Regions from separate parts of the Paenibacillus sp. FSL H7-0943 genome, predicted to be linked through region 1. Evidence: riboswitches for the same ligand, from Rfam matches in the RefSeq annotation. Region 1 holds a riboswitch; each other region holds the start of a gene.
What was found. Region 1 has a riboswitch for thiamine pyrophosphate ahead of NSQ55_RS12660 (ABC transporter ATP-binding protein). Riboswitches for the same ligand answer to the same signal wherever they lie in the genome.

Region 1 (9,940 bases):
TTACGTCAGAATTCTTACAAGAGATGTCTAGCGGCGTGAACATTCTTGGAGTCACAACGAAACCTTGTGAGGTCTATCGGATCACAGAATGTCAGTTTAGAATTATCCTAACTCAAGGTCTTAATCTGCAAATACGCAGAATGTGCAAGGAGTTAGGATATAGAGTACTAAAGCTGGAGCGCATAAGAATTATGAATATTACATTAGACGGCTTGGAGCTGGGACAATGGCGGCATTTAAGAAGTGAAGAGCTGTATGAGCTTATGTCCCGCTTAAACTGACTTTGTCAACAAAGCCTCTGGCAGTTGTGGTAATATCTTCAGCTCCGGCAATCGCTGAGATAACAGAAATCCCATCCGCACCAGCTGTTAATACTGGTGCAACATTTTGCAGCGTGATCCCCCCAATGCCAACCAAAGGGATGGTAATGCCTTTATTTCTTAGTTCTTCAATCATCGCAGTGCCTTGAACAGCTTTGGCATCCTCTTTGGATGACGTAGGATAAATGGGACCCACGCCCAGATAGTCGGCTCCATCGGCAATCGCCTGCTGAGCTTCAGCGAAGGAGTGAGCGGATACACCAATGATTTTATTCTCTCCAAGTAGCTGGCGGATCGCCAATGCAGGTGTATCCTCCTGTCCTACATGAATTCCGTCCGCATCAAGCGCGATCGCTAAATCAATGTCGTCATTCACGATAAAGGGCACGCCATTGGCATGACAGATCTTTTGAAGTCGTCTGCCAAGATTAAGTCGTGCCTTATCGCTTAAGGATCCGGTACCCTTTTCACGGAATTGAAACATGGTTATGCCTCCAGCAACCGCTTCCTGCAGCACCTTAACAGGAGCTTTACGGCAATTTACGCTGCCCATAATGAAATAGACTTTTAATAGATCTCGCAGATGATCACTGTTCATTCGTTGCACTGTTTATCCCCCGCAGTCTGTTCTGATAAGCAAAATGATTGGTTGGTCCATGCCCAGCCCCTATGCCCAGCTCGTCCTCAATCGCCGCTTGTATAAATGCTTTGGCAGTTTGAATGGCCTCAGCTACGGATTTGCCTTTGGCTAGCTCGGCGGTGACCGCTGCTGAATAGGTGCAGCCTGTACCATGCGTATGTCTGGTCTGAATCCGGCTACTCTCCAATAAGGTATATTCGTGACCATCATATAGAAGATCGGTTACGGCTGTGGTCGAGGTATCATGTCCCCCTTTTAGTACTACATATTTGGAGCCCATGCCATGAATGATTCTGGCTGCTTTTTTGCGTTCTTCTATGGTGGAGATCGTCATCTTTGTGATCATTTCGGCTTCGGGAATATTGGGTGTCGTCACCAATGCTAAGGGCAGCAGATGGCTGATTAAGGATTGAACCGCCTCCTGCAGCAGCAGTGTGGACCCTCCTTTAGCGACCATCACAGGATCAATTACAAGATTAGACCAGCCGTAATACTTAATTTTATCTGCCACAATGCGGATGATGTCGCTGTTAAATAACATCCCGGTCTTTACGGCATCTGGTTGCAGGTCAAGTCCTATAGAATCAAGCTGCTGATTTATAGCTTCCAGAGTCACTGGATAAACCCCTTGGACACCCAGCGTATTCTGCGCTGTCACAGCTGTGAGGACGGACATGCCATAGACAGAAAGCTCTTGAAAGGTTTTTAGATCGGCCTGAATGCCAGCACCACCGCCGCTATCGGAGCCGGCAATGGTTAGAGCTTTGGATATAATCATCGAATTCACTCCTTTTGAGGGTCATTAACTGAGCTGTTTGATACTAGATCTTTCTAGGAAGACTTCTGGCGTGACCCATGTCAGTTGATTTAGAAACTCAACCTGAAAGCTTCCCGGTCCTCGACCAGTTGTTAGTTCAGCGGCGATTTCAGCGGCTACTCCGTAGAAGGAGAGGGCTTCCACTGCGGCCTCCAACGAGGCACCACCACTTACCGCGAGAAATGCACCCACAACAGCACTGAGCAAGCAGCCAGTTCCTGTAACCTTCGTGAGAATAGGGTGACCGTTGCTGGCAATATAAGTGTTTTTTCCATTCGTGATCACATCGTCTTTTCCAGTTATGATGACCACACAGCTTAACTTCCTCGCAGCAGCTTCAGCCAAAAGGACTACATCGCCTTCACCTTCGCCAGCATCCACCCCTTTAATGGACCAACTCTCCCCAATCACATTAGCGACTTCAGCCACATTCCCCCGCAGTGCGGTGATTTGCATCTCATTCACTAGTTTTTGAGTGACAGCGGTCCGATAAGAAGTTGCGCCTGCACCTACCGGGTCAAGCACTAGGGGAACCCCGTGTTTATTAGCGGATTTACCAGCGAGCAACATAGATTGAATGGCGTAGTCATTGAGTGTGCCTATATTTAGAACTACAGCAGACGACATAGCGGCGATGTCGATCACTTCTTCGTGGGCATCCGCCATAAAGGGAGAGGCACCCAGCGCCAACAGACCGTTGGCTGAGAAATTGGCTACTACAATATTAGTGATGTTGTGGATCAAGGGGTTGGATTCCCGTACTTTGGCTAAGTAACTCATCATAATTCCTCCTCAAGCTTGTATGATTAACCAACTAAACGTTACAGATTGATAAAAGCTTCCTGTGCTTTAATATCTTCTGGTAGAAGATCGTTGGTGGATAACCACTGCTGAACCTTTTCCCAAGATGTCGGGTCTTGATAACCAAAAGTTTGATCGCCTGCATTCATCAGCGGCAGTAGAATTTCAAGACTTTTTTTCTCAATCTCCTTGTCGAGCGGTGAAGTTGCATCTTCATGTGCAATCAGTAAATCCAGGGCTTGTTTAGGATTCTGCTCCACAAATTCCTGTCCTTTTGTTATGGCATTTAGAAATTTTTTAAAGTAGGCTTCAGAATTTTGCAATCCTTGTTCGCTGGCCACCAGCACAAGCTCATAATAGTCAGGTACTCCGTAATCCGTTGGATTAAGCGAGGTGACCGGATGTCCCTCTTTTTCAAGGATCAGTTGTTCATGGTTGATGAACCCGCCCATTATTGCGTCCACTTGTCCTGTAGAGATCGCAGGGATAAGGTCAAAACCTACATCAATCAGCTTGGCGGATGAAGGATCGCCTCCATCACTCTGGATCATTGTCCGAATCATCGCTTCATAGAGCGGAATGGAGGAATAGCCGATTTGTTTTCCCACGAGCTCTTTGGGACTATGAATACTGCCTGCTTGAGGAACCATCAGATGATTCAGTGGATGCCGCACGATTGCTGCAATCGAACGTACAGGGATTTTCTCGCCGCGTGCCATAAGCACCTGAGGCTGATAGCTGAGCGCTAGATCAATTTGATTCGCTGCTACAAGCTTTAGGGCGTCATTGCTGTCCGCAGGCATTTTGATCTCGACATCCAAACCTTCCTCTTGGAAAAAACCTTGCTGTTGCGCAGCGTATAGAAAGGAATGAACGGCATTGGGATACCAATCAAGCATAATCGTCAGCTTGTGTGACTGCTTATTTTCGGTATTGGAGGAACCGGTTTGGGAGTTATTATTTAGCTTGTCTGCCTTCCCGCAGCTGCTTAAGAGCAAAAGTGTGCATACTAGAAATACAGAAATAAGTCCTCGTTGTGGGGATTTTAAATGATTCATTGGTTAGATCCTCTTTTCTTTAAAAATAATTGTTCGAGTAAAGCTATCGCCATAAAAAGCACAACACCAAGCGCGGACAGCAGAAATACAGCCGCGAACATTTCATCGCTCTGCATATTTCCGGCCATTCTGCGGCTGAAGTAACCGAGTCCTTTACTGCCGCCGAGCCATTCCCCGATAGTAGCTCCGATGACGCAGTATACAATGGACAGCTTTAAGCCAGAGAAAAAAGCAGGCAACGCCAGTGGAATTTGGGTTTTGACAAGCAGCTGCCAGCGGTTTGCACCAAATGTTAATAATAAGTCCTTGTAAGTCTGGCCACTTATACGAAGTCCATCATATGTACTCACTACGACGGGAAAAAAAGCCGTTAAAAACACCACAGCCACTTTGCTCCACAGCGAATATCCGAACCACATAATAAAAATGGGGGATAGCGCAATTAATGGGATCGTCTGGCTAATGATAAGAAAGGGATAAATGGCCTTTTCTATGGGGCGATACAGGAACATTCCAGTACCCAGCAATACACCACAAACCACAGAAAGGACAAAACCTACCAGTATCTCCTGCAACGTCGCTAATAAATGTTGTCCGAATAACAATTGACTGTGCTCGATCAATGCGATGCCAATAGATGAAGGTGCAGGGAGAATAAAGGCTGGAATCAAGTGAAGGCGAACAGCTGACTCCCAGATTACAAGAATGAGCAGTACCAGAAGAATGAAGGGACCATAGTTGTCTAGATGTTTTTTAAAAGGTATAGGTTGCATGCAATCTTCGCTCCAACTCTGCCCGTAGTGCTATAAACCGGGGTTCATAGTTCATCTTATAATGTCTTGGTTTTGGTAGATCGACAATGATCTCCTGTAATTCGCTGTGCGCACCGCCAGATAATAAATAAATCCGGTCACTGAGCAATAGTGCTTCTTCCAGATCATGAGTGATGAGCATAATCGTCTGATTCAGTTCACCCCATAACTCCAACAGCCAACGGTGTATCTCACGTTTGGTCATGGCATCGAGAGCGCCAAAGGGCTCATCCAGCAGCATAAGACCACTTCCGCCTCCAGCCACTAAGGTGCGCAGAAATGCTACTCGCTGTTTCATACCTCCCGAAAGTTCATGGGGATAAGCCTTCTCTACATCTGTTAAGCCGAAGCGGGCCAACATTTCCCGAATCTGAGTGATCGTTTTCTGTTTACTAAATCTGGGCTTGATCTCCCAGGGCAAAAGGCAGTTGTCGAGCACTGTTCTCCAAGGCAGCAATAAATCCTGCTGAGGCATATAAGCGATCTGACCTAAACGACTAGCGGTTGAGGGGAGCGTAGGGAGTTTTATTTTTCCATGAGTAGGTTCGAGTAAACCGGCAACCGTTTTGAAAAATGTGCTTTTCCCGCATCCGCTAGCACCTACTACGGAGACGAATTCCCCTTGCCTGATATCCATGGATAGATTTGCGAATACAGGGGGTTGTTCAGTTTCCGGAAAAGAGTAGGTTAGGCCTTGAATAGATAAAATGGTCCTGATGATCTAACCTCCTAATATTTTTGTGGAGCGCCTAAACAAATAAAGACCCATCCATTTCCAGAGGAAATGAATGGGTCAAAAAGTTCATTCTGCATAATAACACTTAACATGCTTGATGAAAATTCTGCTCCACTTCCCTCCGCTGGTATGATCCAGATCAGGTTCCAAGGGTCCGGAGCTTGAAGCTCCGTCTCAGTCGGCCGACTCCCCTAGTGAAATAACAGGTCCATATTAATTTGTTTATAAATATACCATATCTTTCTGAGAAGTAAAGAGAGAAAGAAGTGAAGGATTAATCCAAGATTGGGTAAGATATAAGTAGAAATCTAGTTAATATTACAATTCCGATGTATATAATCGGAAAAAAGTATTGACGATCATGTGATGGCAGTGTACTATTCAATTTACCGGAAAAAAACCGGATAGAGAGAGGGGATTTAATAATGAAAAAATGGAGTTTAACTATTATATTGGCGTTAACCGTGGTCCTTGTAGCGGCTTGCGGCAATAATTCGAATACCAATACGGCTGCTGAACCAACAGCTGGAACGAATGGTGGAGCAGCATCTTCAGCGCAAAACAGTTTGGAGGCTGTGAAGGCCAGCGGCAAATTGCGGATAGGTACAGAAGGGACTTATGCACCTTTTACTTATCATGACACTGCGGGGAAATTGACGGGTTTTGACGTGGAAATTGCCGAAGAAGTAGCCAAACGTTTAGGTGTTGAAGCTGAATTTTTTGAAACTCAGTGGGATGGTATTTTTGCTGGGATGGATGCGAAACGGTTTGATGTCATTTTTAATGAAGTTTCCATTAACGAAGATCGCAAAGTGAAATATGATTTCTCTGAACCCTATATTGTATCCAAGGCAGTATTGATCGTGAGCGAAAACAATGAGGATATTAAGACCTTTGCTGATCTAAAGGGTAAAAAAGCCGGACAATCCCTGACCAGTAACTTATCCGACATCGCTCGTGAGAACGGTGCTGAAATCGTAGCTACGGACGGTTTCAATCAAGCGATGGATCTGCTGACTTCGGGACGTATTGATGCAACTGTGAATGATGGCTTGTCTTATCTGGATCTGAAAAAACAAAAACCAGATGCAAAAATTAAAGTGGTTGATGAGATTCCTGAAGGCTCACAAAGTGCTGCGGTATTCCTGAAAGGCAATGATGAGCTGGTGAATGCGGTCAGTGATGCGATTAAAGAGATGAAAAGTGATGGAACGTACTTGAAAATTTCCGAGAAATACTTTGGAGCTGACGTTTCAAAATAATACAAGGCTAGCAAGGCTAATTAAGCCTAGAAGCTAAAAAGGATGTCTGAATAATGGATGACCGCAAAATACAAATTTTCTTAGATACACTGCTACCCCTGCTTAAAGCCGGGGTGGCTTTTACCATTCCGTTGGCGCTACTTTCCTTTGTGCTTGGATTGATTTTGGCGATCCTAACCGCGTTGGCACGTCTTTCACCGTGGGTAATTCCGAAGCTAATCGCCCGTTTTTATGTATGGGTCATTCGGGGAACCCCGTTGTTAGTGCAGCTATTTATTATATTTTATGGTTTGCCGGCTGTTGGTATTGTACTCGACCCTTTCATTGCCGCCACCATTGGATTTACCCTTAGCGTAGGGGCTTATTCATCGGAAATCGTACGCGCTGCTATCCTGTCGATACATAAAGGCCAGTGGGAAGCTGCCTTCTCAGTCGGGATGACTCGTGGGCAGGCTCTGCGCCGCGTAATTCTGCCACAAGCTGCACGCGTTTCTGTACCGCCGTTATCCAATTCTTTTATTAGCTTGGTCAAAGATACATCGCTTGCAGCGATCATCACCTATACGGAGATGTTTAGAACTGCTCAGCAGGTAGCCTCTACCACTTATGAGCCTCTGTTGGTATACTCCGAAGCAGGATTGTTTTATTTAGTGTTCTGTTCTGTGCTGTCGGTGCTGCAAAATTACTTGGAGAAACGACTCGATCGTTACTCTGCGACCTAAAGGAGAGATACTTGTGATTGAAATCATTAATTTGCATAAATCCTTCGGCGCACTCCAAGTGTTAAAGGGTATTGATCTGAAAATGGAGCATGGAAAGGTACTTGTCATTATTGGGCCATCCGGCTCCGGAAAGACCACACTGCTGCGCTGTTTTAATCTGTTGGAAATCCCGGATCAAGGCAGCCTGTCACTTGGGGATATCACCATCAATTTTACAGATCATAAGAAAATTCCTCAGAATTCCGTATTGGCCCTTCGGCAGAAAACAGGGATGGTCTTTCAATCGTATAATTTATTCCCGCATATGACTGCGCTTGGCAATGTGATGGAGGGACAGGTAACTGTCCTGAAGCGATCCAAGGAAGAAGCGCGTAAGCGGGGGCTTCAGCTGCTGACTAAGGTGGGTTTGGCTGATAAAGCTGATAACTATCCACATCAGCTGTCAGGTGGACAACAGCAGAGAGTGGCCATCGCCCGGGCTATGGCAGTAGATCCAGAAGTGTTACTGTTTGATGAGCCCACTTCGGCGCTCGATCCCGAGCTGGTAGGGGAAGTGCTCAAGGTTATCAAACAATTAGCAGCAGAAGGTATGACTATGGTGATTGTGACCCACGAGATGAAATTTGCCGCCGATGTAGCGGACCGGATCATTTTGATGGATGGCGGTCATATCTTAGAGCATGGAACTCCGCAAGAAGTGCTGGAGCATCCGAAGAATCCCCGGGCTCTGCAATTTCTGAATAGACTGAATGGTGAAGAAGAGTAGAAAGACAATATACAAGAAAAAGCAGCTCGGGAATCATCCGGAGCTGCTTTTTCTTGTGTAGATTATTCAAATGAGAAGAGTAACTGAAATTTGGCTTATCCTCCAGTTTTCAGGAACTCCAAAGCGTTGTAGAGCATAATCGCTGCTTCGGCACGGGTGAGTTCGCTTTTTGGATTAAACTTTCCGTTAGCGTCTAGAGTATTGATCTTGTATTTCAGGGAGCGCTGAATACTGCCTTGATATGCAGGGGTCAGTGACGCTTCATCGGCGATATCTACTGGAACGATATTGATCATCGGCAGATTACCAACGCCTTCGATCGCTTGCACTAGATAGTTAGTGAATTGCTCTTTGGTCATAATTAGGCTAGGATCAATGTCTTTTGGAAGCTTAACTTGATTGTAATAAGCATTGATAAAGGCTTCAGCGTACCAGGCTTTGTCTTTTACTTTTGTGAACAAGCCGCTGGCAACAGGAGCTTTGTTAAAGTCAATGGCTGCGAGGCTGAGCTGGAGACCGCCGGAGATAAACTGAATCCCTTGGGCTGTAGTTACCTTAGAGCCAGGGAGAAATTGAGATTCGCTGACACCTTTAATTAACCCTTGATTTTTTAAAGAAATGATTTTTTCTTTGCCGTTTATGTTATCAATATCCTTAAAGGTGTTCCCAGCTGCAAACATCTGACCACCCAAAGAAAAGGAGAAAATGGCTACGGTTGTGATCGCTGCTAGTGTGCTCTTTTTCATGTTCATGTCTTTTCACCTCGTTGTATGGATAGGCTCCTTAGCCTTTGTCACTCCTTTAACGTTGTAAATTATGGAAAGGTTGCGGTCTAATCTGTATTATTTCACGAAAAAGTAGATTTTAATAGAAATATGGGCCAGATTGGGGTGTAGTACTTTGGATAAGTGGCATGAAATGATATAATGATGTCAGGCTCTTTTCATTCGTGGTTAATTTTGTTATGATTATATCGTAACGATTACTATTTATGGTTTGTCTTAACTGCATAAATAGGAGCGTCTCAGAGGGTACGGATGTTAAATCGTTCCGGGAAGGTAGGAGACCAAATGGATCAAATATCAAATATCAGTCAATTGTTTGCGGCGCAAAAATATAAACTAACGCCTCAGCGTGAAGCTATAGTGAACGTTCTGCTCGACAATGAGAAGGATCATTTAAGCGTAGAAGAAGTATATATGCTTGTTAAGAACAGCTATCCACATCTGGGCCTGGCAACGGTATACCGTACACTTGAGCTTTTATGTGAGCTACACATTGTAGAGAAGATGAACTTCGGAGACGGAGTTGCCCGTTACGATTTGCGCGGGAACGATCATTCGCATATGCATCATCATTTGATATGCAGCGTATGCGGTCGGTTGGAGGAAATTAAGGACGACTGGCTTGTGGAGCTGGAGAGAAGAGTGGAACGTGAATATGGCTTTAACGTCACGGATCACCGCCTTGATTTCAAGGGTACTTATGGAACATGTAAACGTACTGGCTGCAAAAAAGCAAAAGCAGAAGCAGATAAAGCAGTCTCGTAAGATTGCTTTCTAACCTAAAGACACAGGCTTTCTCCAAGCCTGTGTCTTTTTTGACTCGTGAGTTTTAAGAAGTCTAGCTTCGAGTAGGTACAAAGGATTTGATCCACGTTCCGAAACTGCCAGGGTTACGGCTCTGAACGAGAATTACACCTTCTCCACGGAAGCGGCAGACAAGTGCTTCACCACTGGTTATGCTGTTAAGCCAGCCAGAGGCTGCCTTTTCCACCTTGTAGTCCATATAGTCTGGCCATGCTACGAGGTGTCCGTTATCGATAATCATTTCTTCACCAGGTCCTAAATTTATTGCATGGATAGCACCGAAGGAAGACAGGAACACCGTTCCTCTGCCACTGATTTCTACAATGAAGAAGCCTTCACCGGAGAAGAGCCCTCTGGTTAAATTCTGCATTTTGGTATTTACTTGAATGCCTTCAGTTCCGGCGAGAAATCCGTCTT
Region 2 (9,940 bases), 770 kb from region 1:
CGAGCGCGAAACGGTTTCATCTGAAATTTGCCTCTCCCTTTATCATTGTATCTTTTATCCTAACTTCATTTTCTTCAAAATACCAGTACGACTATGACCGTGACATAAGCCCCCCAGAGTAGATTATATAAAAATAACAGCCCGAGTTGATTAACTCTGGACTGTTACTTTGTATTACTTTTGTAAAAACACATGAGTTTATTCTGTACGGGTGGCAAGAAACCACTGATTACCCTGACGGTCTCTAACCCCTGCTCCTCTTTCTCCATAGGATTTATCCAGTGGTTCTTCAATAATAGAAGCCCCGGCATCCAGGCACTTGCGGTAGGTCTCATCAACATTTCTTACATAAAGATGAATGGCAAGCTGTACCGGTGAATACTTTTCATTCGCTTCGGAAATCTCAATGATGGAATCACCGATTCTGACCTCGGCATGCCTAATCCTTCCCTCATCATTTCGCAGCATATCAATAATTTTGGCATCAAAGCAGTGCACAACAAAATCTATCAATTGGTCTGCATCTTCCGCAATAAAATACGGCGTAACGTTAAGAAACCCATTTCTAATATAATGTGGTGCCATTCGTTGTCCTCCTTTAGACAGGTAAAAACGCCTTCGGCGTTCCTTAAGGATCATTTATAGTCTGGACATATAAATCCTTATAATTTGATTAAAACCCATGGAAAAGCCATTCAGAGAATCTGCCCTCCTCATGACTTATCCACCGGTTGTAACCCCATTTATTTAAACACTGGCTCCTTGAATTGAGTCAATTTAGCTGCAGAATCTTTTTCCACATCCGCATGCAGACTGTTGCCGTGAGCATCCATCGTCACAATCGCTGCAAAACCCTCCACATCGAGATGCCACATCGCCTCAGGAATACCAAATTCCATAAAATCAACAGCGTTGACCTTCTTAATACACTCAGCATAATACTGGGCGGCTCCACCAATCGCATTGAGGTATACCCCGCCGTGCTCCTGCAACGCTTTTAACGTTTTTGGACCCATACCACCTTTTCCGATGACTGCACGGATTCCAAATTTTTTGATGATATCGCCTTGATAAGGCTCTTCACGAATGCTCGTAGTTGGGCCCGCAGCTTTTACATGCCAGCCTTCCTCATCTTTCATCATCACAGGACCACAATGATAAATCACAGCCCCTTCCAGATCTACCGGAGACTCATGATCCATTAAATATTTGTGCAAAGCATCACGGCCTGTATGCATTTCACCGGATAAAATAACCACGTCTCCAACACGCAGACTACGGATATCCTCTTCACTTATCGGCGTTGTAAGACGTACTTCCCGCGACTCAGAGGCCGGGCTGTTAGCTCCCTCAGCAACTACTGCTTCAGATTCATGTGCCCCTTCATCATCTACAGATATCCCTGTACCACTCTCATACAACCAATCCTCTATATTGCCTGTGGATGGATCAACCAGCACCCCTTGGCGGCGGAAGGCCCAACAGTTATAAGCAACGGATACGAAAAAGCTAGCTGGCAGACGATTCATTACGCCAACCTTACAGCCCAGCAGCGATACTTCACCACCAAAGCCCATCGTGCCAATTCCAAGCTTGTTAGCATTCTCCATAATATAGTCTTCCAGCTTACTAAGGTCTTCTATTGGATTAACATCCTCCACTTTGCGGAACAGCTGCTTCTTAGCCAGCTCGTAGCCAGTCGTACGGTCACCGCCGATACCCACGCCAATAAAACCGGCACTACAGCCCTGTCCCTGCGCCTGATATACCGCGTGTAAAATACATTTACGGATTCCGTCCAGATCCCGGCCCGCTTTGCCGAGTCCTTCTAATTCTGCCGGGAGACTGTATTGAATATTTTTATTCTCGCAGCCTCCACCCTTCAGAATAAGTCTAACGTCTATTTTATCCTCTTCCCATTGTTCGAAATGAATGACTGGTGTGCCTGCACCCAAGTTATCTCCGCTATTCTCACCTGTTAATGAATCTACAGAATTGGGACGAAGTTTACCATTCTTGGTCGCTCGTACAATGGCATTATGAATATCTTTTTTCATCTCAATCTGATTGATTCCCACAGGGGTGTGAATGATAAATGTAGGCATTCCCGTATCCTGACAGATCGGAGACACTTGCTGCTCAGCCATTCCGATATTTTGCGCAATCGTGGTTAAAGCAAGACCGGACCGGGTAGCCCTGTCTTCCAGCGCGCGACCTTTTGCAACTGCCCGGCGTACATCTCCCGGCAAATTCGTGGAAGTTTCTACGATAAGGTTATAAATACTGTCTTCAAAATGCTGCATCTTCATTCAAGCTCCTCTCGGCAGTTCCAGGTTATCTAAAGTTTGATACAATTAGTATAATAATATCATACCTAGCACCGCATGAAAGGGGTTACTTTAAAATTGAGCTACCATTTTTCTGCCTATCTATATCGTCTTCAGTATATTCAGCGCTGGAGCTTGATGCGCAGCACCGCACCGGAGAACGTCGCTGAGCATTCTTTTCATGTTGCATTGCTCACACATATGCTCTGTTCCATCGGTAATGTTCATTTTGGACGTTCACTAAACGCGGAACGAGCAGCAACCATAGCTCTGTTCCATGATGCCAGCGAAGTGTTCACAGGTGACATCGCCACGCCGGTAAAATACAACAATCCTCGCTTGCTCACCAGCTTCCGCGAAATGGAGAAAGTTGCGGCTGATCGCTTAACTGGAATGATTCCATCAGAGCTGAAAAGCATCTACACTCAGCTTATACGACCGGAAGACAGCCCTCCCGATTCGGAGGACATTCTGCTGCACAGCTATGTGAAAGCCGCTGATCGGCTGGATGCTTATTTGAAATGCGTATGGGAAGTTGCTGCAGGAAACCGAGAATTCGCCGCCGCGAAGGAGCAGACAGCAGCAAAACTTCGTGGGTTTGGCCTGCAGGAAGTGGATTATTTTCTGACTCATATGGCACCGAGTTTCGAAATGTCTCTCGATGAGCTCTCTGCCGGAAACTAAACACCCTCTATACAATAAAAAATGGACCTCCGCATAAATCTCGCAGGGGTCCATTTAGTGATTAATAATTGATAATACAAGCGTTCGTTGCTGATTCGGTCAGGATATCCCAGTCTTTAAAAATGGGCTGCAAACCCTTCGTATATAGCATTTCCGTAATCTCCTGCACACTACGGCTATCGGATATTTCGAATTGCGGAGTTCCCCCTGCATTAGTGTGACCGCCCACCTCAGTAGTGACCCCGGCTGACATCTTAGTTATTCCTAGATGAATTAAATGATCGCGTAGAGAGGCAGGCTCTCTTGTAGATAAAGTAATGCCCGAACGGGGTAAAAATAACCGGTATGCCAAAATAATCTGCACTAGCGATCGGTCGGTAACATCACACTCCGGGTTAAATTCCCCTAAATAAGGCCGAAACCGTGGAGGTGACAGACTGATCTCGCAATCTGGATACCGATCCTGCAAATAGCGGGCATGCATGGCACTTTGGAATGCCTCTTGCCGCCAATCATACATCCCGAGCAACGTACCAATATTCACAGAACGAAAACCTGCCTGACAGCCGCGTTCAGGTGCATCCAGGCGATTCCGGTAGTTTCTTTTAGGCCCTTTAACATGCAGCTTTCTGTAAGTCTCCTGGTGGTACACCTCTTGGTATAGTGTTAATCCATCCACCCCTGCTTGAAGAAGCTCTTTATATTCTGCAGTTGATAGAGGATTTATCTCAATACTGACGGAGGAAAAAAATTCTCTAAGTACAACTACACAATCCTTAATATATGAGACAGGATTCTCCCGGCGCGATTCACCAGTCAAAATGAGGATATGCCGCAGACCTGTAGCTGCAATCTTCTCAGCCTCCCTGCGGACCTCCTCCAAGGACAGCTTTTTGCGCGGAAAATCATAAATGGAGCTGAAGCTGCAGTAGGTACAATGATTCACACAAAAATCCGCAAGATACATCGGTGTGAACAGCTGCATCGAATAACCAAAATGTGCACGGGTCAGTCGCTGTGCAGCCAACGCCATCTCCTCTAGCAGCGGCGTTGCTGCCGGAGAAAGCAATGCCAGCAAATCATTTTCGTTCAGCTTGTCTTTTCCAAGCGCCCGCTTAACGTCATCCTCCCGGAACTCCTTCCACAGCTGCTCATAAGGATACTGCTCCAAGCGGGCCAGTGTGTCAAAAAAGCTCATGCTAATGTTCCCTCCTTTCGTGACCTATCAAATTCAGTTCAAAAATCCAGTCAACGGTGACGAAGCAAAAGCAACTTCTTCTACAGGACCCAGTCCTGCCAAATAAGCTTTGCGGCCAGCGGATATCGCCTCGCGGAACGCTTCCGCCATGACGAGCGGATTACGTGCCGTTGCGATAGCCGTATTAAGCAGAACAGCAGCGGCCCCCATCTCCATTGCTTCCGCCGCTTCCGAGGGCTTGCCAATCCCGGCGTCTACAATAATCGGCAAATTCACTTCTTCAATAAGAATACGCACAAGCTCCTTGGTGCGCAGGCCGCGATTCGTCCCGATCGGCGCACCAAGCGGCATCACAGCAGCAGCACCGGCATCTCTCAGACGTAAAGCAGCCGAAAGGTCCGGACTCATATATGGCAATACTACAAAACCCTCCGCTGCTAAAATCTCTGTAGCTCGTATGGTCTCCAGATTATCTGGAAGCAGGTATTTCTGATCATTGATCACTTCGATCTTGACCCAGTTCCCCAGTCCCGCAGCTCTTGCTAATCTTGCAATACGGACTGCCTCTTCCGCTGTACGCGCTCCTGAGGTATTAGGCAGAAGAGTCATGTGGCCGGGAATGTGGTTCATGATATTTTCTGCTCCACCTTGCGGGTCCACTCGGCGAAGCGCTACAGTAATCACCTGAGAACCAGAGCTTGCGATCACTTCGGGGATCAACGTATTCCGGCTATATTTTCCGGTTCCGATAAATAATCTACTGGTTAATTCGATGCCGCCAATATGTAACGGGTCATGCATGAAATTACCTCCCTTTGGTTCTTATAAATTTCTCAAAATTCTATACCGCTCCATCTCAACCCCCACCAACAAAGTGCACCAGTTCCAAACGATCATCCTCGCTCAGAGCAGTACTTTCATAATTCTCCTTACTGACAATTTCTCCATTCAGCTCAATGATCATCAGACGACCTGACCACTCAGGAAGACTGATCAAATCAGCTATAGTTTGAATACCACCAGAACACTCTGCGGATTTCCCGTTAATCAACAGCTTCATTCTGAATCACCCCCTTCGCCCGTGCTGTTACCTCCAGGCTATGAATGAACCGCCTTATGAATAGCTTTGGCGGCCTCATAAGGATCATCCGCTCCGCAAATACCGGACATCACAGCAACTCCTGCCGCACCTTTCCTGATGATCTGCGCCGCATTAGCGGGGCTAATTCCGCCAATCGCAATTACAGGAATAGAGCTGGTCTTCACCGTTTCTGCAAGCAGCTCTAACCCACGTGCGGGCAGCCCTAACTTGCTATCCGAGGGAAATACATGACCAAACAAGCAATAATCAGCTCCCTGCTCTGAGGCATTCGCCGCTTCTTCCGGAGAATGAACCGATCTCCCCAGCCGAAGCTGAGGTGCAATTCGCCGGGCTGTAACCGGACTCAGACTGTGCCAAGCCAACTGAACCCCCGCGGCACCAGCTGCCAAGGCTACATCGATCCGGTCGTTGATTATCAGTTTGGTAGCGGGCATACCGGCAGCCAACAGCTCCTGTGCCGCAGCGAGTAGTTCGCGTGCAGGACATTGCTTATCTCTCAGGTGAATATAATCGACCCATATCTGCACCGTGACAGCTAGTTCAACAAAATGTCTCAGTTGCAGCTTGCCGTCTGATATTAGATGGATCTCAGCTTGCAATATCACGATCTCCTTTCTCACTTCCCTATAGGTCAGTAAAAAACAAAAAAACTGCCCCCCGTAAGGAAGGCAGTCAGAATCTGTATATAGACGGCACTACAAATAGCCCGACAACAGAAATTCGTTCTCCACTTCCCTACGCTGGTCTTAACCAGATCAGGTTCAAAGGGTCCGGAAATCCATTCCGTCTCAGCCAATCGGCACCCCTAGTGACATAAATATACAATTTTAAAATGCTAACGTGGTTTATAGTAACATATTTTTTTATTGAAATACACCCATTTATTCACATTAGCTGTACTGATCTAACCGTTTACTACCTCGCCACCATTTACATGAATAACCTGTCCAGTCACATAACTGGAATCGTCAGAGGCCAGATATACATAGGCTGGTGCCAGCTCTTCTGGTTGTCCAGGCCGTTTCATAGGCTGTGTACCTCCAAACTCGCTAACCTGTTTTGCATCAAAGGTAGAGGGAATCAGCGGTGTCCAGATTGGACCTGGTGCAACACCGTTTACCCGTATGCCCTTCTCTGCCAGATTCGTGGACAAGGATCGTGTGAAGCTAAGAATAGCTCCTTTAGTTGATGAATAGTCCAGCAGCTGCGGGCTTCCGCGATAAGCGGTAATTGAAGTTGTATTTATAATTGTAGATCCTGCTTTTAAATGAGGCATAGCTGCTTTTGTTAAATAGAACATCGCAAATATATTCGTACGGAAAGTACGCTCAAGCTGCTCGGAAGTAATATCCTCGATCTTAGCTTGCGGATGTTGCTCTGCCGCGTTATTGATGAGAATATCAAGCTTTCCTAAGCCCTCCACCGTCTGTTTAATAAGATCCTTACAGAATTTCTCGTCACCGATATCACCTGGAATTAGGATACATTTGCGGCCTTCCTGCTCGACCTGACGTTTAGTTTCCTCTGCATCTGAGTGTTCATTAAGATATGAAATGACCACATCAGCGCCTTCTTTAGCAAAAAGCACAGCAACTGCACGCCCAATTCCGCTGTCTCCACCGGTAATTAACGCCGCCTTGTCTTGCAGTTTACCTGCTGATTTATAATTTGCCGGCTCGTATTTGGGCAGCGGCGTCATTTCACTCTCAATCCCTGGCTGATGATGCTGCTCCTGTGGGGGTAAGGTTTTTGTAGCTTGTTTATTGTTGCCTGACATCTTCCCTATCTCCTCTCGTTAAGCAAATTGATAGTTAACTGATCGTCTTAGGATGGCACAACTATGCACGTTTATACGCTGGGTTTGTCATTTTCTTAAATCGCTTTACGAATCTTACTTACCACAATGAAAGTAGAAATAAACAACCGTGAGAGATACACTGCTGTAAGTGGAGAGGAATTCACTGCATACAAATAGACACAGCATCGCTGCTGTGCCTTGAATTGTTCACCCTGACTATTTTGAGAAGAAACATGATTTTCTGCATTCACTTCATGTTCCAGCACCCACATAAAGTACAGAGCTTTGGCCGCTTTCTCCCGGGTCACTATAGCTTTAGGTTCTAGTTCTGTCCCATTGACCATTTCGCCTCTGGCAATCCCCACTTCAGATCTAATGAGTCCTAATTCATATGCACTTTTCACTTTTGAAATTAAATAAGGAGAAATGTCCGCTGTATCAACAAGCTGCGTCCAGGATACAAGAGGATAGTACATCGCACCTCTAGCTCCTGGCTCCAGATTCGAATCATAGCCAGGATCTCCTGGCACTACTGCTGTGCCGTTATAATCAGTCATGTACTTAGGTTTATTAGCAAACTTTATTTGGTAAACGTCATAGAGAATAGCACCCATCGTTTCACGTGACAGCTTACCTTTCGGATAATAGGCAAGATCTGATCTTTCCACTTTCATTAACTTAGAAATACTGCGTGTGAATTCAGCAACTGTCATCTCCGTATCCGGATTAAAATTCCCTTGACGGTCTTTGCCCATTACTCCCAGCTGGATTAATTTTTCAATTTGATTACGGTAATAAGCAGCTTCCCCAGTCGTCGTATCATTCGTTATTTCCGGAAAAATCTTACCCCAGTTCCCTGTTAGTGCCGCATGCTTAACGTTCCCTTTAAGGTAAGGAGTAATGGAGGCAGCAGTAGAATCGCCAGTAGCACCTTTCTTTACAAGCTCCGTGACAATCATCCGTGAAAATTGTTTGGAGAGCGCTTCTTTAAAATGAGTCCCATCGACTTTCTTTGAAGGATGCCCGTTAGCGTAACTTCCGTCATTTGTTTTGCCTGGCGTTTCTCCGGCTTCAATTGACATGAAGAGGGATGTTATTGCTTCTACACCGATCTCGTTATAATATTTCAGACTTTCCGAGTTAAGGTCAATAAGTGTAACTCCAGATTCATCTGCGACCCGTTTAAGAATATCTACAAACTTTCTTGATTTAAAAGAATTTTCATAGATATATCCCGGACTTGCATTCCCTTTAATTCTGGACATTGGGGTTACCAGTACTGGTATCATGCCCCGGGCTTGAATCGCAGGGAGATAGACTTCTTTAAGGTAATTTTCATACATTGCTTCTGTCGAACCTCTGCCGTAACGTCTGAACTCATCTGCGCTCTCATCATTGTGTCCGAATTGAATAAACACATAATCTCCAATGCTGCCATTCAGTAAAATGTCGTTCAGTCGACCTTCTGTATAGGCATTTTTAAACGAGCGTCCTCCCATGGAATAGTTAGTTACACTCAATTTATGTTGATTAAACATACTGCCAATAATCTGGCCCCAACCACTCATTGGTGCTTCGTCGAAGGTGTAGGACTTGACCGTGGAATCTCCAAGTATAAATAAATTCGGAAGAGCACCAACTGCTCTATGCTGTGGCAAAATCGGTTCCAGTATGATCTCCTCAATCCCCACAGCTGTGTTCACTTTGTTCGGTTCGATCTCAATATCTATATGGTCACGGCCGTTTACATACGTATAAGTCCACTCTTTCCCTTTGGCTACAGCCGTATGCTTGACGGGTACAAGCTTTGCAGCGTCCCAATGTCCACTTTTCAACAAGCGGCTGGTCTGCATTCCTGATACTGACACGATCCCATCCTCTGCGTCAGAAGTCGTTTTTACATATACGTTGTAGGTTCCAGGGGGAGCATCCATTCGAAACGCCATTCCGTAGTTGTTATAATTATCTTTCTCAGATTTAGGTTCAGCAAAAAAAATAGGTTCTGTGATGAAAAAACCTGTTCCATCGGATGTAATTGAGTCGGTGTGCACTTCTCTGGCGGGTAAAGCGTTGGTCTCTTGAACAAAACCATAACCTAAAGATGAGTCATACAATTGTGCACCGCGATTAGGATCATACCTAACGGATTGATATCCTGTTTTAACTTGGTTTGTAAAATTAAACTTGTATACGCTTGCAATTTGGGTTGGAGGCTGCCTCTCTGCCCCATCTTTTAATAGGGATGCCTCTGTTTTACCGTGAGTAAGAGTCAATGAAGCCATTAGTAAAGAAGATAAGATTAGTATATTCCTACACAACTTTCCCACTTCATTACACTTCCTTCCGTTTCTCGAAATACTTCCCTAGGTTCCTCCATTATCCCTGTTCTCTAAAGTGATTCAAATGATGATTTCATTCTTTTTTTTGACCTTTTGTAAAGAAAACTATGGAATGATCAACGGCTCGCACTGCAAAACGGTCATATGTATAGGTATCCTTGATATAATTAAGAACATCCCTATTGATCCTAAGGAGGAGAACTCCTATCGCTTACAAAGTCAGCTTTCCGAACATTATGAGTACACTGCAGCTGATCGGTGTTCATTATCGTGTAGCAGAACCTGGGTGGGCATACCCTGATCATCATCACAAAATCTTCGAACTATTGTATTGCTACGACGGCAACTCCCATCAATATGTAGAAGGAAGTTCCATTGCCTTTGGTAAAGGAGATTGGTTAATTATTCCACCTGGCTTACGTCATTATGTAGTTAATTCTGGCCTGAGCAACTATATCTACCTCTCCTTTCATTTCGATATTGACGATTTAA
Region 3 (9,940 bases), 2.4 Mb from region 1:
ATACAGCATAACGTCCCAAGGTTAAGAACAAGGAAGTGCCAAGTTTAAGTTTTGTTTAAATTTCACGACGCGGATCAAAGATTACAATAGAAGTGCCTTTGCCTGTGCTCTCCACAACCCATTCCAGCTCCATATGCTTCATCAAAAGATCGACGATAGACAATCCCAAACCTGCCCCCTTGTAATCGGATGGACTCTGAATGCCTCGACCATGATCCGCAATAATTATGGCACGTTGTTCATTACGTTGCTCCGTTGAGATCCCGACATAATGCCCGCTGCTGGCATGTCGTACAATGTTTTGATACAAATTATCGAGAATACGGCGGAACCAGACCTCATCCACCCTCCAGAATAGCGGTTCGGCTTCCAGGTTAATATCAATATCGAAGCCCTCTTTTTCCCATACGGGGTACCAAGCAGCCGCACTCTCCCGTAACAAGCGTAGAACATCTTTACGTTCCAGCTTTAAGGTTACCCGTCCACTATTGAGCAGATTGTAAGATAAAAGATTCTCAATCAGGACGCTAAGATCCGCAATACGCTCATCCATAAGCTGTAAGGACTGCTTACCTTTTGAGGTCAGATCCTCTTTGGTCATAACATGGATATGGCTGCGAATGACGGTTAGGGGTGTGCGTAAATCGTGAGATAAATTCGAGACTAGACGCTTACGCAACTCTTCCTCTTCTATTTCCCTGCGTCGGCTTTCATCCAGTTTAGTTACCATCGTATTAAAAGCTTCCTCCAAGCGACCGATCTCGTCCAGTTTTCCTGTCACTATAGACTTAGGCATTCTATCCGGGCCTGTGATCGTCATCGCGGTTTGCAGTTGCAGCAGCCGTTTGCGAATTTTTCTAAAGAACATCCATGAAACCAGAGCGAACCCTCCAAAAAGGGTAAATAACACAAAGTTATACCAAGCCCAAGCCCCTAATCCCCCATAAGCCCCTTTGTTCAGCAGCTTGCTTGGAATTTGCATCACCATAAATCCCTTGTCTGCCTCCACTTTGTCCCCCACGAAAGCAACGATGGCTAAAGGATCACGATTCGTACTTTCTTTCATAAATGAAATAGCCTCAGCCGCAGTCCACTGATCAGGAACTTCAGGGTAAATCTTATCCTTATCCCCTTCTTCAGGCGTGAGAATCAACTGGGTTTTTCCCTGCCCGTCTACCCAAAACATAGTAGCCTCGGTGTATTTTCGACTCAATTCAATCAGCCGCTGATTTATGGCTTCCGAAGAAGCATTTTCTAAGTGAAGTGCCTCTTTATGCCACATAGTCTCCAGCGGTGCAATATTCGAATACAGGGATGTATCTACAGGCGGGGCACCTTTGGTCACTTCGTTAAGAATATTGTAGCCAACAAAAGACAACGGAAGGACCACAGGGATAAATAGCAGTGCAGATACGATAATTAGCAAATACCCTGATAACAAGGAGGAATTACGTTTCTTGCGAATGCGCTCTAATCCTCTCATGCTCTTACCCGGTAGCCGATCCCACGGACAGTTTCGATAATTTCCGGATTACCCGGATCAAGCTCCAGCTTTTCGCGCAAATAACGAATATGTACCATCAGAGTTTTATCCCCTTCGATATAAGCCTCACCCCACACGGCCTCGTAGATCTGCTCCTTCGTCATAATTTGGTTAAGATGACGCAGCAAATAGGAAAAAATCTGAAATTGCTTACCTGTAAGCATGATTTCTTCCTGAGTCTGAGCATTCATTACGCGGTTATCCCCTTCATATACGACTAGATGTTTAAGTGTGAGCGAATCCTGAACAGATGCCCCATTCCTTCGGAGCAGCACCTCAATTCGAGCGGCCAATTCATCCGGATGAAAAGGCTTGGTCAAATAATCATCTGCGAACTCCAAACCTTGCAGCTTATCATCAATAGAGGTCCGGGCGGAAAGCATCAAAATGGGCAGCTTAGGGTAAGAACGTTTCAAACGTTGCCCGATCGTAAACCCGTCCAGACCTGGTAGCATAACATCGAGAATAGCCAGTTGGCAGGCGCCGGCTTCTTCCATTGCTCCTTCGCCGCTCCGTAACCAGCGGACACTATATCCTCTTTCGCTTAAATCAGCAGACACTACACTGCCAATTTCACGATCATCTTCAATATATAACAGAGTAACGCTCATGTAGCTTTAGCTCCTCCCCGATATGAATACCTAAAAAGTTGAAGTCATTATAACACATCAAACAGCCCTCCTACCCCATATGGGATAGGAGGGCTGTTTGATCAATTCAAAGCTATAGCTTACGGCTGCCATACTCCATGCTCTTTATTGCTGCCTACATACTCAATACGTGTTGGAGTAAGCTCCAAAATTACATAATTAGGATCATCAGGTCCTGTAAACCATGGCTCCAGCTCTTTATTCCATACCTTGGAGCGCAAGCCTTCATCCTTAGAGACGGTAGCAGTTGCTTCAATCTCCAGCACATCTTTGCTTCCGCCTGCCTCATAGCCAAGCAGTACAAAAGCATTCGGATTATCGGATAACTCCTCCACTTTATGAGTTTTGCGATTTGTAGCCAAATAAATTCTCAAACCCTCATGGAAAATGGCCATATAACGTACTTTCGGCTTATTTCCTTCTTCGATCGTACCAAAGGAACCGAACTTGTTGTCATCCAATGCCTTAATAATGAGTTGCTCCAGTTGTTTGTTATCCATTACGTAAATCTCTCCCTTCAAGCATGTAAACAAAAGTTTATATATCCAAGCTCACCGTTTGGATTTATCATAACAATGGTGCTTATTATAATGTACCCTTCAGGTTCACATTGAATCCGACCTTACCTCATAAACTACTTCAAGATAAGGAGCTTACTTCGTGAAAAAACTGATTTGGATCGGCTGTCTTTCCTACTTCGTTATCGGTCTGGCACATGTTGTGCTGGGATCTATTCTGCCCGTTCTACTGCAACATTATGATCAAAATTATAGTGCTGGCGGTGAATTAATCTTTAGTCAATTCGCTGGTTTTTTAGCAGGTGTGTTGGTCTCTCCCCTGCTTAATCGCCGCTTCGGAAAACGTGGAGGCATCCTCATTGCCACCAGTCTTCTACTAGTTGCAGAAATTGCCTACGCCTTTCTACCGCCTTGGGGCTGGATGTATGTTATCGCTGTTGCCGCAGGTTTTGGTTTCGGGATGATCGAAGCTGTTATCGGCACCATTATTATTGGTGCTGTAACCGAAGGAACTGCTATTGCAATGAGCCGGCTTGAAGTGCTATTCGGGATAGGCGCACTCGTGATGCCGCTTATCGCCAGTCCGCTCATTGCTGCCGGAGCGTGGAGATTGGCCTTTCTAATCGTCGCTGCCTTCTCCTTAATTTCTCTTATCCTCTGGACAAGAGGGCATTTCGGTAATCTACAACGAATGCTGGATGAACGCGCCTCTGTCCAAGGAGCAGACAATTCGCAATCCTCAAGCTCACGTTCTAACAAAAAATTTCCGTATAAAGGTAAGCAATGGATTCTGTTAGGGATCTTCATCGTTTTCTTTTTTCTTTATGTAGGCACAGAGATGAGTTTAGTCAACTTTATGCCGGCTATCTTTATTGCCAAGCTAGGGATGACGGAGTCTGCCGCAGCACTGACAGTCACTTTCTTTTGGCTGGCGATGTCTACAGGAAGATTGTTTGCGGGTGTAATTGCCGAAAAAATATCTTATCGCGTGTACATTCTCAGCAGCTGTTTACTAACCTTGTTACTGCTGACACTCTTTCCGTTCACTGACAATCGAATGGCTGCTTTCATTGTAATTCTGCTGCTGGGGCTGTTTATGTCCGGTATTTTCTCCGTTGCTTTAGTCTACTCCAGCAAAATGCTGCCTGGCACCGAAGAGTCAACACCCAGCATTATGATTGCTTCCGGAGGTGTTGGCGGTGCTTTGCTACCTCTGTTTATGGGCTGGTCTATGGACCATTTAGAAGTGGCACAAACAGCCGGATTACTGGCCGCTTTTGCCGCCTTCTTGTTTCTGCTAAGCATTGCCGCATGGAGGTTCCAGTCCATGCAAGCGTTGAAAGGAAAGAGTTCCCGTATTTAGAACAGTATCAACGTTATCCTTTTAGGGTAATGTGATCTATAAGCATATTCTGAGCACAAGGATGGACGATGAATGAATGAGTCTTCAACTGAGCCTTTGTTACATACTGCGCTCATGCAGTTTATATTTCCCTTTTCTATAAAAAAGGGCGATTCTAAGCAGCTTATCCAGCAATTACAGGACGACGGCTTCACACGTTTTTTTCTGGATAATAAAGAGCTTGAAGCTGCCTATTACGGAGATGGCTACTGTGTTTCCCATGAACGAATGGAGCGCACCTATTTACCGTTTGCTGCACATGTCCTTTTTCCACGCAGGAAGGATGCCGACTCGTTTCGCCGTTTTTCCAGAGTAAATAATCTCGACTGCATTCTGGAGATTCCGCAGCAATCTATATTTTTCAAAATTCTCTCGACGGATATATTCATATGTCCTTTTCAGCTTGGATTCGTGACGATACGTGTCCAGCTGGAGGGGGATTCAATTCCCTTTAGTATTGCCCTAGAATTCGCGGATCGTTTCCGTGCGCTAGAGAATACCTTCATACAGGATGATTACACTTATATTCATTGTGGGGAACAGACCTATGAGATGGTAGAGGATTTTGTCTTCCGAAATTTGGTGGATGGACTGGAGCCATATCTGGATCAATCGGATATCAATGGGGCTTATTTCGAGACCCTTCCTTTTTTCGTAGATGAAAGAATGCAGGTGCAAGCTTTTTACGGCTTTCAGAATGAAGAAAGCTCTGATGAGATTAGTGTAAATCTACGCTATCGCGCCTCACAGCTTGATGGAATTAATCTGAACGGAAAGCCCTATGCCAGTGCCAGCGATCCAGCGTATATTGCAAACTATTGTCATGAGCATTCCTATAATCGCTGGGGTCCAGACACATATTATATGATGAATGAGCAAACCTTTTGCTGCATGACCCGCGCTGAACAGGAGATTGCTGTTAGTCTAGCCAACCAGATGTACGGGCAATATTATTACGGATTTTTACTCAATATTTTCCACAAAATCGTTCTGCTAAAGCTCGCCAATATGCACTCCCGACTTCGGATTAATCATGATTATGAGGAAATAGACAATCTAATCTACTCCATCAATAAGTTCTCGGCAAAGTTCTACTTCTTGGAGTTGATTTCCCAGTCGCAGGGCCGGGAGATATTTCTTCAGCTGCGTAAAGTATACGGAAACGACGCTTTGTTCGAGGAAGTGAAAGAAACCTTAAATGACCTGTTTCAGTATCAGGATAAGTTTCAGTCCAAGCGACGGGATAATCTGCTGATGATTCTTACTGTATTTACGGTAGTAAGCGGGATTTACGGCATGAATCAGGTCATTGACGATCTGGATGGAAAGATTCAATGGAGTAAAATGATTGGTTATTCTCCCTTTGAATTTCTTGCCCTCTTCGTGATCATGAGCGGGATTCTGATCAGCGTTGTCCTCACGCTAGGGGCGCTGGTTAGTGAGCTTAAACGGCGTCACCGCAAGAAATATAAAGATCTAGACTAGCAAAAAAGAAACTACTTGATTGGAAAAATTCAGGAGTGCACTACTAGACATTCCGAGTACAGCCGTCTATAATACACCGTATGCGAGAAATATAAGATATAAAGTATGGGTACAAAACTTATGCTTACTTATATTGCACATAGAAATACCCGTTAACTTCATAGAACCAGGGGTGCTGGAATTGGCCGGCTGAGATTGTATCCCACAAGATACTGACCCTTATACCTGATCTGGATAATGCCAGCGTAGGAATCGCCAATTGGTTCTGGTCCCTGTGACCTTAACTAACCTTGCGCCAAGCCAGCGTCCCGATCACTCGGGGCGCTTTTTTTGTAAGATCACTAAAAGATGTAGAAAAACGTACATACTACACTTTACGGTTCATGTTGTGAAGACGGGATTCTTGTAACCTTAAAGGAGAGAAGAAGACATGCACCTTAAAAAAGCACTTACGTTGTGCCTCACCTGTGTACTCATTCTTGCCATTGCCGGATGCGGCAGCAACAATGGGAATACAGCCGGAAACAAAGCAAATGCTACTGATCCAACTGCTGCGGCTGGGACGGATGCTCCAAAAGAGCTCACCAAAGTTAAAGTCGCACTCGACTGGACACCGAACACAAATCATACCGGTCTATACGTAGCTAAGGATCTTGGTTACTACGCTGAAGAAGGTCTGGACGTCGAGATCGTTCAGCCAGGCGCAGCGGGTTCTGATACTATGGTTACCTCTGGCGAAGCCGCTTTTGGCATCAGCGCCCAAGAAGGATTAACGCTAGCCCGTCTACAAGGCGTGCCCCTTGTCTCGATAGCAGCTATTATTCAGCATAATACGTCGGGATTCGCTGCTCCAGTAGATCGCAATATTAAATCACCAAAGGATTTTGAAGGTAAAACCTACGGAGGCTGGGGCTCACCGGCCGAAGAAGCAGCCATGAAAGCTATCATGGATCCTGAAGGTGGCGATGTGAAAAAGGTGAAGCTGATCAGTATCGGTGAAGCTGATTATTTTACCGCCGTCAAACGTGACATTGATTTCGCCTGGATTTTCTACGCTTGGACTGGTGTTGAGGCTGAGTTGCGTGGCGAGCCATTGGATATGCTGTACTTAAAGGATTATGCGCCGCAGCTCGATTATTACACGCCTGTGCTGACGACGAGTGAGAAGCAAATTGCAGATCATCCTGATCTGGTGAAGGCCTTCATGAAAGCCACATCAAAAGGTTATCAATATGCCATTGATCATCCGGAAGAGGCTGCCGGTATGTTATCGAAGGCCGTTCCTGACCTGGACGCCGACCTTGTCCTAGCTAGCCAAAAATGGCTTAGCCCAAAATACAAGGACGATGCTGCCCGCTGGGGCGAGCAAAAAACCGAGGTCTGGCAAAATTACGGCGACTGGATGTATGATCTGAAGTTGCTGGATAAACCGCTGGATGCTGCTAGTGCATTCAGTAATGATTTTTTACCGGCGGAGTAGAGAGCGGACTTCAGAACCAAGAAGGTTGGACGTTACTTGAGGAAGGAGGAACGGAGCGTAGTGATGTGCTACGTGAGTACCGGACTTCCCAAGTTCGTTCAAGATTCGATGTCGAGTTTGCTTCCTGAGTTACTTCGTTATCAAAGTTGGCTTTTTGAACTTACCTTATAAAATGAGAGGATTGATTATTGTGGCTAACACCCTACTAAGCATTCAAGTAATTCCAAAAACTCCGAACAATGAGGATTCCATCCCATACGTAGATAAAGCGATTGAGGTCATTCAGAAATCCGGTGTTAAACATCAAGTGAATCCGCTGGAAACCACAATGGAAGGTGAGCTTAGCGAGCTGCTGGAGGTTGTGCGTCAGATGCAGGAGGCGTTGATCGAAGCAGGCAGTCCAAGCGTAATTTCGCAGATCAAAATCGCTCATAATCCTAACGGAATCAGCATGGATAAATTGACGGAGAAATATCGGCCGTGAGATCGACCTGGAAGCTAATATGGCCGCCCCTTGTGGCGGTCGTCTTCTTTTTAACCGTATGGCAGCTATCTGTATCTGTATTTCATATTGAATCCTGGATTCTGCCGAGTCCTGCTGATATTGCCCGTGAATCCACCAGTAACGCTTCTGGTCTTTGGGCTCATACGATGGCTACGCTGCGGCTCACTTTAATTGGTTTTCCCATTGGTACGGGGGTAGGCCTGATCGTTGCTTTGCTTTTGCATCTTTTGCCTTGGGCTAGACGGGCTTTTTATCCACTTATTATTCTGAGTCAAAATGTTCCCTCCATCGCGCTCGGACCCCTGCTCATTATCTGGTTCGGCTTTGGTCTTTTGCCCAAAATCGTGCTGATTACACTAGTATGTTTCTTCCCGGTAGCTGTCGCTGCGATGGGCGGTCTGGCCCAAAGTGATCAGGTCATGATGAATTATATGAAAATGGCTGGCGCAAGCAAGTGGCAAATCTTCACCAAGCTGGAGCTGCCCTCTTCTATCCCGGCACTATTTTCCGGCGTAAAAATATCTGCTACTTATGCGGTTATGGGCGCCGTGGTCGCTGAATGGATTGGCGCGGATAAAGGTATTGGTTATTATATGCTCCTGCAGAAATCCGCATATCGTACGGATCGGATGTTTGTCGCTATTGTTATTATTGTACTTTTAAGTCTTGTACTCTTTGCTATTATTGCATTGCTGGAAAAATGGCTGGTTCGCTGGAAGCCGCGCCGTAACTCATAGAAAGGAAGATGCCTGTATGTCTCAAGCGACGCAAATGCAACACAGAACAACAGAAGTCATAAGCTCTCCTGAAGCTCATACCGTGGCACCCGCCCTTGAAGTGAGCGGCATCTCCAAATCTTTTTCCCATCGTCGCCGTGAGACGAAAGTTCTGAATAATGTCTCTCTCAAGGTAGAGCAACAAGAGTTCGTTTCGATCGTTGGTCCTTCCGGCTGCGGAAAAAGCACCTTATTCCATATGATTGGCGGCCTTGTGAAACCCGATGCAGGCACGATCCGCATGAACGGTAAGGTCGTTACAGGTCAACGCGGTGAAATTAGTTATATGCCGCAGCAGCCTGCGCTTTTTCCTTGGCGTACGATTGAGGATAATGTGCTGCTTGCTGGGGAGATCAAGGGCGCACTGCGGGAGGGAGCCCGCGAGGAAGCGCGCCAGTGGCTTGCCAAGGTTGGGTTAAGCGGTTTCGAACATGCTTATCCGCATATGTTGTCTGGCGGGATGCAGCAGCGTGCAGCTTTTCTCAGAGCATTGCTCGCTCCCCAGGAGCTAATGTTGCTGGATGAACCTTTCAGCGCACTCGATGCACTAACTCGCAGTGAAATGCAGCGCTGGCTGCTTGAGCTGTGGGAAGAGAATCGCCGCTCTGTGCTGTTCATTACTCACAACATTGAAGAAGCGTTGCTGCTCTCTAATCGTATCTATGTATTTTCCGGTCGCCCCGGCTCCATTCTGCATACAGTCGATGTGCCGTTTCCGCGGCCACGCCGTGATGAGATTACGGACTCTCCCGAGTTCCTTAAGCTCAAACGCCAGTTGTCACAGTGGATGCGAGAGGAACAAGCTAAAAATAGGCAGCCGCTAGCTTAATCGCTAAGCTCTGTAAACTGATATCGCTGGTATAGCGGTGTCAGTTTTTTTATTTTGCAGCGATAAACTCCTACCCTATTTATAATTGACGCGGATGTATCTGCTCAATTAAACAAATTTCACTCATCATAGTAGGGATCACATTAAATGTGTGGCGAAAACCGACTCCCTGTTGGTAATGGATAGTAACCGGGCGGGTTGGGGACATTCTACGGGATTTATACCGTTGATTCACTTCGTCGGGCCGGATTCGGCTCATTCTGCGGGATTTATACCGTTGATTTACTTCGTCGGGCCGGACTCGGCTCATTCTGCGGGATTTATACCGTTGATTTACTTCGTCGGGCCGGACTCGGCTCATTCTACGGGATTTATACCGTTGATTTACTTCGTCGGGCCGGATTTGGCTCATTCTGCGGGATTTATACCGCTGATTTGATTCGTTGGGCCGGACTCGGCTCATTCTGCGGGATTTATACCGTTGATTGCTTCGTTGGGCCGGACTCGGCTCATTCTACGGGATTTATACCGCTGATTTGATTCGTCGTGCCAGATTCGGCTCATTCTACGGGATTTATACCGCTGATTTGTTTCGTTGGGCCGGACTCGGCTCATTCTGCGGGATTTATACCGTTGATTGCTTCGTTGGGCCAGATTCGGCTCATTCTACGGGATTTATACCGTTGATTTGTTTCGTTGGACCGGATTTGGCTCATTCTACGGGATTTATACCGTTGATTTGCTTCGTCGGG

Region 2: another riboswitch for thiamine pyrophosphate. It lies ahead of NSQ55_RS09295 (thiamine phosphate synthase); the one in region 1 lies ahead of NSQ55_RS12660 (ABC transporter ATP-binding protein).
Region 3: another riboswitch for thiamine pyrophosphate. It lies ahead of NSQ55_RS02170 (ABC transporter substrate-binding protein); the one in region 1 lies ahead of NSQ55_RS12660 (ABC transporter ATP-binding protein).

What each region holds. Positions count from the first base shown of each region.
Region 1 covers NZ_CP150148.1:2,929,145-2,939,084, forward strand. The annotation lists gene NSQ55_RS12630 (pseudouridine synthase) at 1-281, shown strand, start outside; gene thiE (thiamine phosphate synthase) at 262-918, opposite strand; gene thiD (bifunctional hydroxymethylpyrimidine kinase/phosphomethylpyrimidine kinase) at 908-1,738, opposite strand; gene thiM (hydroxyethylthiazole kinase) at 1,763-2,557, opposite strand; gene NSQ55_RS12650 (ABC transporter substrate-binding protein) at 2,599-3,636, opposite strand; gene NSQ55_RS12655 (ABC transporter permease) at 3,633-4,409, opposite strand; gene NSQ55_RS12660 (ABC transporter ATP-binding protein) at 4,390-5,085, opposite strand; TPP riboswitch at 5,284-5,387, opposite strand; gene NSQ55_RS12665 (amino acid ABC transporter substrate-binding protein) at 5,610-6,446, shown strand; gene NSQ55_RS12670 (amino acid ABC transporter permease) at 6,500-7,168, shown strand; gene NSQ55_RS12675 (amino acid ABC transporter ATP-binding protein) at 7,182-7,934, shown strand; gene NSQ55_RS12680 (S-layer homology domain-containing protein) at 8,030-8,686, opposite strand; gene NSQ55_RS12685 (transcriptional repressor) at 9,005-9,484, shown strand; gene NSQ55_RS12690 (TIGR00266 family protein) at 9,558-9,940, opposite strand, start outside.
Region 2 covers NZ_CP150148.1:2,163,050-2,172,989, reverse strand. The annotation lists gene NSQ55_RS09330 (ATP-binding protein) at 1-20, opposite strand, end outside; gene NSQ55_RS09325 (VOC family protein) at 199-585, opposite strand; gene NSQ55_RS09320 (fumarate hydratase) at 744-2,303, opposite strand; gene yfbR (5'-deoxynucleotidase) at 2,406-3,011, shown strand; gene thiH (2-iminoacetate synthase ThiH) at 3,073-4,209, opposite strand; gene NSQ55_RS09305 (thiazole synthase) at 4,243-5,010, opposite strand; gene thiS (sulfur carrier protein ThiS) at 5,066-5,269, opposite strand; gene NSQ55_RS09295 (thiamine phosphate synthase) at 5,308-5,916, opposite strand; TPP riboswitch at 6,027-6,128, opposite strand; gene NSQ55_RS09290 (SDR family oxidoreductase) at 6,216-7,088, opposite strand; gene NSQ55_RS09285 (GDSL-type esterase/lipase family protein) at 7,184-9,436, opposite strand; gene NSQ55_RS09280 (AraC family transcriptional regulator) at 9,685-9,940, shown strand, end outside.
Region 3 covers NZ_CP150148.1:482,125-492,064, reverse strand. The annotation lists gene NSQ55_RS02195 (HAMP domain-containing sensor histidine kinase) at 56-1,483, opposite strand; gene NSQ55_RS02190 (response regulator transcription factor) at 1,480-2,154, opposite strand; gene NSQ55_RS02185 (pyridoxamine 5'-phosphate oxidase family protein) at 2,274-2,693, opposite strand; gene NSQ55_RS02180 (MFS transporter) at 2,854-4,074, shown strand; gene NSQ55_RS02175 (hypothetical protein) at 4,147-5,598, shown strand; TPP riboswitch at 5,757-5,867, shown strand; gene NSQ55_RS02170 (ABC transporter substrate-binding protein) at 6,029-7,078, shown strand; gene NSQ55_RS02165 (MTH1187 family thiamine-binding protein) at 7,269-7,562, shown strand; gene NSQ55_RS02160 (ABC transporter permease) at 7,559-8,320, shown strand; gene NSQ55_RS02155 (ABC transporter ATP-binding protein) at 8,355-9,188, shown strand; gene NSQ55_RS02150 (hypothetical protein) at 9,387-9,728, shown strand; gene NSQ55_RS02145 (hypothetical protein) at 9,826-9,940, shown strand, end outside.